Regions from separate parts of the Rhodocista pekingensis genome, predicted to be linked through region 1. Evidence: predicted binding sites of a transcription regulator. Region 1 holds the regulator's gene; the other holds the start of a gene.
What was found. Region 1 encodes PhoB, which activates phosphate uptake and scavenging genes when phosphate is short. Its sites were predicted from a motif close to TNTCATAAAACTGTCA; they were not measured.
Positions count from the first base shown of each region.

Region 2: ACFQPS_RS11110 (diacylglycerol/lipid kinase family protein) is a predicted target of PhoB. The motif match lies at 1,455-1,470, and genes of this name have one in related genera.

Region 1 is NZ_JBHTCM010000018.1:133,893-137,774, forward strand. It holds gene pstB (phosphate ABC transporter ATP-binding protein PstB) at 1-382, shown strand, start outside; gene phoU (phosphate signaling complex protein PhoU) at 435-1,160, shown strand; gene phoB (phosphate regulon transcriptional regulator PhoB) at 1,253-1,957, shown strand; gene ACFQPS_RS16050 (class I SAM-dependent methyltransferase) at 2,064-2,843, shown strand; gene ubiB (2-polyprenylphenol 6-hydroxylase) at 3,132-3,882, shown strand, end outside.
Region 2 is NZ_JBHTCM010000010.1:605,507-609,388, reverse strand. It holds gene ACFQPS_RS11120 (glycosyltransferase family 4 protein) at 1-496, opposite strand, end outside; gene ACFQPS_RS11115 (UDP-2,3-diacylglucosamine diphosphatase) at 493-1,278, opposite strand; gene ACFQPS_RS11110 (diacylglycerol/lipid kinase family protein) at 1,483-2,454, shown strand; gene map (type I methionyl aminopeptidase) at 2,459-3,271, opposite strand; gene ACFQPS_RS11100 (lipopolysaccharide biosynthesis protein) at 3,598-3,882, shown strand, end outside.

The sequences.
Region 1 (3,882 bases):
GACCTCGCTGCGCCGCGCCGGCCTCTGGAACGAGGTGAAGGACCGCCTGCTGGAGCCGGGCACCGGCCTGTCCGGCGGCCAGCAGCAGCGCCTGTGCATCGCCCGCGCCATCGCGGTCAGCCCCGAGGTGATCCTGATGGACGAGCCCTGCTCGGCGCTCGACCCCATCGCCACGGCGCACATCGAGGAGCTGATCGACGAGCTGCGCCAGGCTTTCACCATCATCATCGTCACCCACAACATGCAGCAGGCCGCCCGCGTCTCGCAGCGCACGGCCTTCTTCCACCTGGGCGACATGGTCGAGGTCGGCGAGACCGAGGAGATCTTCACCAACCCGCGCGACGAGCGCACCCAGGGCTACATCACCGGCCGCTTCGGCTGAGCCGGCACGGCGCCCGGCCCCGCGCGGGCCGCCAGCAGGACAAGGGGTCAGCATGGCCACCGAACACACCGTCAAGTCTTTCGAACAGGAACTGCGGCGGCTCTCCGGCCTGATCACCCAGATGGGCGGCGTGGCCGAGGCGCAGGTGGACGCGGCCGTGCAGGCGGTGACCCGCCGCGATGTCGATCTGGCCGGCCGCGTCATGCAGTCCGACAACCGGCTGGACGATTACGAGCGCCAGATCGAGCAGGAGACCATCCGCATGCTGGCCCTGCGCCAGCCGATGGGCAGCGACCTGCGCGAGATCCTGGCGGCGCTCAAGATCTCCGCCGATCTGGAGCGCACCGGCGACTACGCCGCCAACATCGCCAAGCGCTCGATCGCGCTCGCCCAGTTGCCCGCCGTCCGCCCGGCCTCGGCCATCCCGCGCATGGGCAAGCTGGTGCAGGAGATGCTGAAGGAAGTGCTCGACGCCTATGTCGACCGCGACCTGGAGAAGGCCATCGCCGCCTGGCACCGCGACGAGGAGCTGGACGATCTCTACACCAGCCTGTTCCGCGAGGTCCTGACCTACATGATGGAGGACCCGCGCAACATCACCCCCTGCACGCATCTGCTGTTCATCGCCAAGAACCTGGAGCGGGCGGGCGACCACGCGACCAACATCGCGGAGACGATCCATTTCCTGATCGTCGGCCAGCCGCTCGCCACCGACCGGCCCAAGGGCGACGAGTCGAGCTTCGCCGTCGTCTCGCCCGAGACCCCGGCGGCGCCCTGACCGGCCCGGGGGGCGCGGTGACCGCTCACCGAGGGACTGCTCACCAAGTTACTGCCTGCCCGAGTGATCGACTGACGTTAGCCGGACCCGCCATGAACTCAGCCCTGAAGCCCCTGATCCTGATCGTCGAGGATGAGGCGGATCTCGTCACCCTGCTGAAGTACAATCTGGAGAAGGAGGGCTTCCGCGTCATCTCCGCCAGCGACGGGGAGGAGGCGCTGCTGCTGGCCAACGAGCAGGCGCCGCATCTGGTGCTGCTGGACTGGATGCTGCCGCTGATGAGCGGGCTGGAGGTCTGCCGCCAGCTCCGGCGCAACCCGAAGACCCGCGACACGCCCGTCATCATGCTGACCGCCCGCGGCGAGGAGGCGGACAAGGTCCGCGGCCTGAACAGCGGGGCGGACGACTACATCGCCAAGCCGTTCAGCCCGACCGAGCTGGTCGCCCGCATGCGCGCCGTGCTGCGCCGCGCCGCACCAGGGCTGGCGGAGGAGCTGCTGCGCTTCGCCGACGTGGTGATGGATCTGGCCGCGCACCGGGTCCGCCGCAACGGCCGCGACGTGCATCTGGGGCCGACGGAGTTCCGCCTGCTGCGCCACTTCATGCAGCATCCCGGCCGCGTCTTCAGCCGCGAGCAGCTCCTGGACGTGGTCTGGGGCCACGACGTCTATGTCGAGCCGCGCACCGTGGACGTCCACATCCGGCGTCTGCGCAAGGCGCTGAACGAGACCGACGACCAGGACCTGATCCGCACCGTCCGCTCCGCCGGCTACGCGCTCGACCAGAACACGCTCTGAGCGCCGGCCGGGCGGCGGCCGCTTCCGGGTCAACTCCTTTTGAAAAAGCGTAGCTATTTGCCGCGCCCGCTTCCGTGCCCGCGCGCGCTGCGCTAGGGTGCCGCGCATGACTGAGACCACGCCCCCGCCGGGACAGGAGTCCCGCTTCTTCGGCTTCCGCGAGGTGGACCCGCGGGAGAAGACGCCGCTTGTACGGGGGGTCTTCTCCTCCGTCGCCACGCGCTACGACCTGATGAACGACCTGATGTCGGGGGGCATCCACCGACTCTGGAAGGACAGCTTCGTCTCCATGGTCGATCCCCGGCCGGGCGAGACCCTGCTGGACGTGGCCGGCGGCACCGGCGACATCGCCTTCCGCCTGTCCAATCGGGCGCCGGGCTCCCGCGTGCTGGTCTGCGACCTGACCGAGGCCATGGTCCGGGTCGGCCGCGACCGCGCCATCGACCGCGGCCTGCCGCAGCGCTCCGACGGCACCGGCATCGACTGGATGGTCGGCAATGCCGAGGCGCTGCCCATCGCCAGCCGCTCGGTGGATGCCTACACCATCGCCTTCGGCCTGCGGAACGTCACCCACATCGACGTGGCGCTGGCCGAGGCGCGGCGCGTGCTGCGGCCGGGCGGCCGGCTGTTCATCCTGGAGTTCAGCCACGTCACCCTGCCGATCTTCCGCGAGATCTACGACGGCTTCTCCTTCGGGGTGCTGCCGCGGCTGGGCGAGATGGTGGCCGGCGACCGCGAGAGCTACCAGTATCTGGTGGAAAGCATCCGGCGCTTCCCCCGGCAGGAGGCCCTGTGCCGCCGGATCGAGGCGGCGGGCCTGGCCCGCGTCCGCTACCGGAACCTGACCGGCGGCATCGCCGCCGTGCATTCCGCCTGGCGGGTCTGAGCCGATGCGGCCGGTGCTGCGGCATGACGGACGACCAGGGCGCCCGGCCCGTCGGGCTGCCCCGGCGCTGCCTGCCCCGGTGACGGCTGCCCCGGTGACGGCTGCCCTGGCACCGCCTGTCCTGGCACTGCCGCGCGACCGGCGGTGCTGCGCCGGCGGGACCGCCGCCGGCAGAGAAGACGCACGAACGGAACCGGCGCCGCGCCATGGCGCCCGAGGGACGATGACCAGTCAGACCGCGGTTCTCCGCGCCGGCCGGCCGGGCGTGCGCCCGGCGGAGGCGCGCCCATGATCACCATCGCCCGCAATCTCCTGCGCCTCGTCGTGATCGTCCGCACGCTCGGCAAGCACGGCGCGCTGGCGGTGGATGAATACAGCGATGTCACGCCCGGCGTTGCCTGGGTGCTCCGGCGGCTGAACAACCCGCACGCCATCGGGCGGCCGGGGGTGCGGCTGGCCCGCGCCCTGACCGAGCTGGGCCCCAGCTTCGTCAAGCTGGGTCAGGCCCTGTCCACCCGCGCCGATCTGGTGGGCGACGCGGTAGCGGCCGATCTGGCGCAGCTCCGCGACCGGCTGGACCCGTTCCCGGCCGACGAGGCTGTCGCCATCATCGAGTCGGAGCTGGAACGGCCGATCGGTGTGCTGTTCTCCCGCTTCGATCCGAAGCCGGTGGCCGCGGCCTCGATCGCCCAGGTCCACTATGCCGAAGCGCCGGACGGCCGCCGGCTGGCCGTGAAGGTGCTGCGGCCGGGCATCGCCCAGGCCTTCCGCCAGGACATCGACCTGATGTACTGGCTCGCCGATCTGGCGCTCTGGCTGCAACCGCGGCTGAAGCGCCTGAAGCCGGTGGAGGTGGTGGACACCTTCGCCGAGACGGTGGCGATGGAGATGGACCTGCGGATGGAGGCGGCCGCCGCCTCCGAGATGGGCGACAATTTCCGCGACGATCCCAGCTTCAACGTGCCCGCCATCGACTGGGACCGCACCAGCACCCGCGTGCTGACCCTGGACTGGGTGGAGGGTATTCCGGTCGACCGGG
Region 2 (3,882 bases), on a different contig from region 1:
GCTCCGTGTCCACGCCGCGGGTCCAGCGCCGGATGTTGCGGAAGCCGCGCGCCCGGAGGTCGTGCTCGATGGAGGGGGTGGCGACCATCACGGAATGCGCCGGGGCATGGAACCGGCGCACGATGGCATAGGTCAGCGCCAGCGGGATCGGTGCCCGGTCGCGGACATATTCGGGGAAGCGGGTGTGGTAGGCGGTGGTGAAGGGGATGCGGTAGCGCAGGCAGAAGCGCCGCGCGGCGAAGCCCAGCGGCCCTTCCGTGGCGATGTGGATGGCGTCGGGCCGCGCCTCCTCGATCATCCGGGCCAGCCGTCGGCCCGGCCGGATGGCCACCCGGATCTCGGGATAGGTGGGCAGCGGCAGGGTACGGAAGCGGTCGGGGGCGATCACCTCCACGGTGTGCCCCATCTTCTCCAGCTCGGCCCGGGTCGTCGCCAGGGTCCGCACCACGCCGTTGACCTGCGGGAACCAGGCGTCCGTGACGATCAGGATCTTCACGCCGCGACCTTCATCGCCGCCCGCGCCCGGATAACCTCGGCCCAGTTGATGATTTCGAGCTTTCCGTTCTCGTGCTCCACCAAGGCGGTGCATGACTCGACCCAGTCCCCGTCGTTGCAGTAGAGCACCCCGTCCATGTCCCGCATCTCGGCATGGTGGATGTGGCCGCAGATCACCCCGTCCACCTGCCGGCGACGGGCCTCGTCGGCCAGCGCCTTCTCGAAGTCCCCGATGAACTCGACCGCCTTCTTGGTCCGGTGCTTCAGGTAGGCACTGATGGACCAGTACGGGAACCCGAGCTTCCGCCGGACCCAGTTGAAGCCCGTGTTGATGCCCAGGAGCAGGACGTAGGCAGTGTCCCCCACATGCGCAAGCCACTTGGCGTAGCGAACCACCGCGTCGAACTGGTCGCCGTGGATCACCAGCAGGCGGCGGCCGTCGGCGGTGACGTGGACCGTGTCCTCCTGGATCGCCACGCCGCCGAACTGGAGCCCGATGAACTCCCGGAACGCCTCGTCATGGTTGCCCGGGATCAGGAAGACCTTCGCCCCCTTGCGGGCCCGGCGCAGGATCTTCTGCACCACGTCATTGTGGCTCTGCGGCCAGTACCAGGATTTGCGCAGGCGCCAGCCGTCCACGATGTCGCCGACCAGATACAGGTACTCGGACTCGTTGTGGCGCAGGAAATCCAGAAGGAAGTCGGCCTGACAGCCGCGGGTGCCCAGATGGATGTCCGACAGCCAGATGCTCCGGTACTGTCTGGCGGTCTCCTCGGCCTGCATGGCGCGGCTCCCTTTGCAGATGGTCCGTGACCAGGGATGGAATGGCTGGTGCTTGTAAAATTGACGGCGGTATACATCTAGCTATATCCGAAGACAAAGGCTTGATTCGCGTTGTCACATTCCACAGGCAGATTTCTTCAAGCCTTCATGATGATGACTTTTGTGTTTCATGTATTTTTCACATTGCTGTAACATGGAGCCGTGGTGACCCTCGTTGCTTCCCCTCTGCCGGGCCTGCCCCACACCCTGCCGGGGGCCGGCCGCCGCCTGCTGCTGATCCACAACCCGACCGCCGGCTTCCGCCGCCCCGGTTTCCTGCGCCGGACCGTCCACGCCCTGCGCGACTCCGGCTGCCGGCTGGAGCTGCGGGAGACCGCCGCCCGCGGCGATGCCGAACGCTTCGCCCGGGAGGCGGCGGGCGTGGACGCCGTGGTCGCCGCGGGCGGGGACGGGACCGTCAACGAGGTGGTCAACGGGCTGGGGGCGCGGCCGGTGCCGCTGCCGTTGGGGGTGATCCCCCTGGGCACGGCCAACGTGCTGGCCGGAGAGCTGGGTCTGCCGGACCGGCCGGCGGCGCTGGCGGCGCTCCTGGCCGCGGGGCCGGTGCGGCTGATCCATCCGGGCAGGGCCGGTGGCCGCCTGTTCACCATGATGGCCGGTGCCGGTCTGGACGCGGCGGTGGTGGAGGGGGTGAACCCCCGGCTCAAGCGCCTGACCGGCAAGGGCGCCTATGTGGTGGAGACGATGGGGCGGCTCCTGGCCGGCCCGCGGCCGGACTACACCGTGACGGTGGAGGATGCCGCGGGCGGGGTGGAGCGGGTCCGCGCCGCCTCCTGCATCGTCGCCAAGGGACACTTCTACGGTGGCCGTTTCGTGCTGGCCCCGCAGGCCGATCTGGGCCGGCCGCAGCTCCACGCCTGCCTGTTCGAGTGTGGCGGCCGGGCGGCGGCGCTCGCCTATTCGGCCGGGATGGTGCTGGGGCTGCTGGAGCGGCTGCCCGGCTTCCGGGTCCTGCCGGCCGTGCGCGTCGGCATCGACGGCCCGGCGGGCGAGCCGGTGCAGGGCGACGGCGACGTGATCGCCCGCCTGCCGGTGGAGATCGCGCTGGCCCCCTCCGGCCTGCCCGTGATCGCGCCGCCGCCCGTCCGCCGGGAGCGGGAAGCCGCGGCGGCGTAGGGGATCAGGCCGGCTCGCCGTCCAGCCCGGCGGGGGAGCGGGTGAAGACCTCCACCCCCGTCTCGGTGACGCCCACCATGTGCTCGAACTGGGCGGAGAGGGAACGGTCGCGGGTCACGGTCGTCCACTTGTCGGCCATCACCTTCACGGCCGCTCCGCCGGCGTTCACCATCGGCTCAATGGTGAAGACCATGCCCGGCTCCAGCAGCACGCCGGTGCCCGGCCGGCCGAAGTTCAGCACCTCCGGCGCGTCGTGGAAGACGCGGCCGATGCCGTGGCCGCAGAAGTCGCGCACGACGGTGAAGCCTTCGGCGCGGGCCGCCGCTTCGATGGCGTGGCCGACATCGCCCATGCGGGCGCCGGGGCGCACCGCCTCGATCCCCGCCCACATCGCCCGCCAGGCCGTGCGGGTCAGCCGCCGCGCCAGCGGCGAGGGCTCGCCGACGAAGTAGGTCCGGCTGCTGTCGCCGAACCAGCCGTCCAGGATCGGGGAGAGATCGACATTGACGATGTCGCCCTCCACCAGCCGCTTGTCCTCCGACGGCACGCCGTGGGTGACGACATGGTTGATGGAGATGCAGCTCGCATGGCGGTAGCCGTGATAGCCCAGGGTGGCGGGCACCGCCCCGCGTTCCCGCATCCAGGCTTCGCACTGGCGGTCCAGCTCGGCGGTGCTGAGCCCCGGGCGGATCAGGCCGGCGACATGGTCCAGCGCCTCGGCGGCCAGACGGCCGGCTCGGCGCAGCGCGGGCCAGTCCTCGGCACCGTAAAGGGTGATCGGCCGGCCATGCTGGTCGGTCTGGCGCGACTGACGCATCTGTCTCTCTCCCGCGCCTGATCCGGCAGGGGCAGGGGCCGCAGCGGCGCAGGCGACAGAATGATGAACTGAACATGCCGCCATCGCCCGGCCGATGCAATCCGGGAGTCGCCGGCCGGGAGTCGCCGGCCGGGAGTCGCCGGGGGCGTCTTCCGCCGTCCGCACTCCTGTTCGTTCCCGCGCCTGTTCTTCGGGGCTAGCCGGACCGCGCCGTGCCGGCCGGGGACCGCCGGGCGTTATACGCCGTCCGTTCCCGCAGCCGTGCGATCCGCCATGACCGAGCCCCGTCCGTCCGTCCGCGGCCTCCCGATCCCCGGGGGCGTCCGATGAGCGGCAGCCGCCTCGCCGCCGCGCGCGGCATCGTCTGGGTCGTGCTGGAGAGCGGCGGCGTCTCGCTGCTGTCGCTGGCGACGCTCCTGGTGCTGGCCCGGCTGATCGGCCCGGCGGAGTTCGGACTCGCCGGCCTCGCCCTCTCCATCGTCCAGGTGCTCTATCTGGTGGCGGAGATGCTGTTCCACGACGCCCTGGTGCAGCGCCGGGACCTGGACGACCGCCATGCCGACAGCGCGCTCTGGGCCAGCCTCCTGCTCGGGGCCGCCATGGCGGCCGGG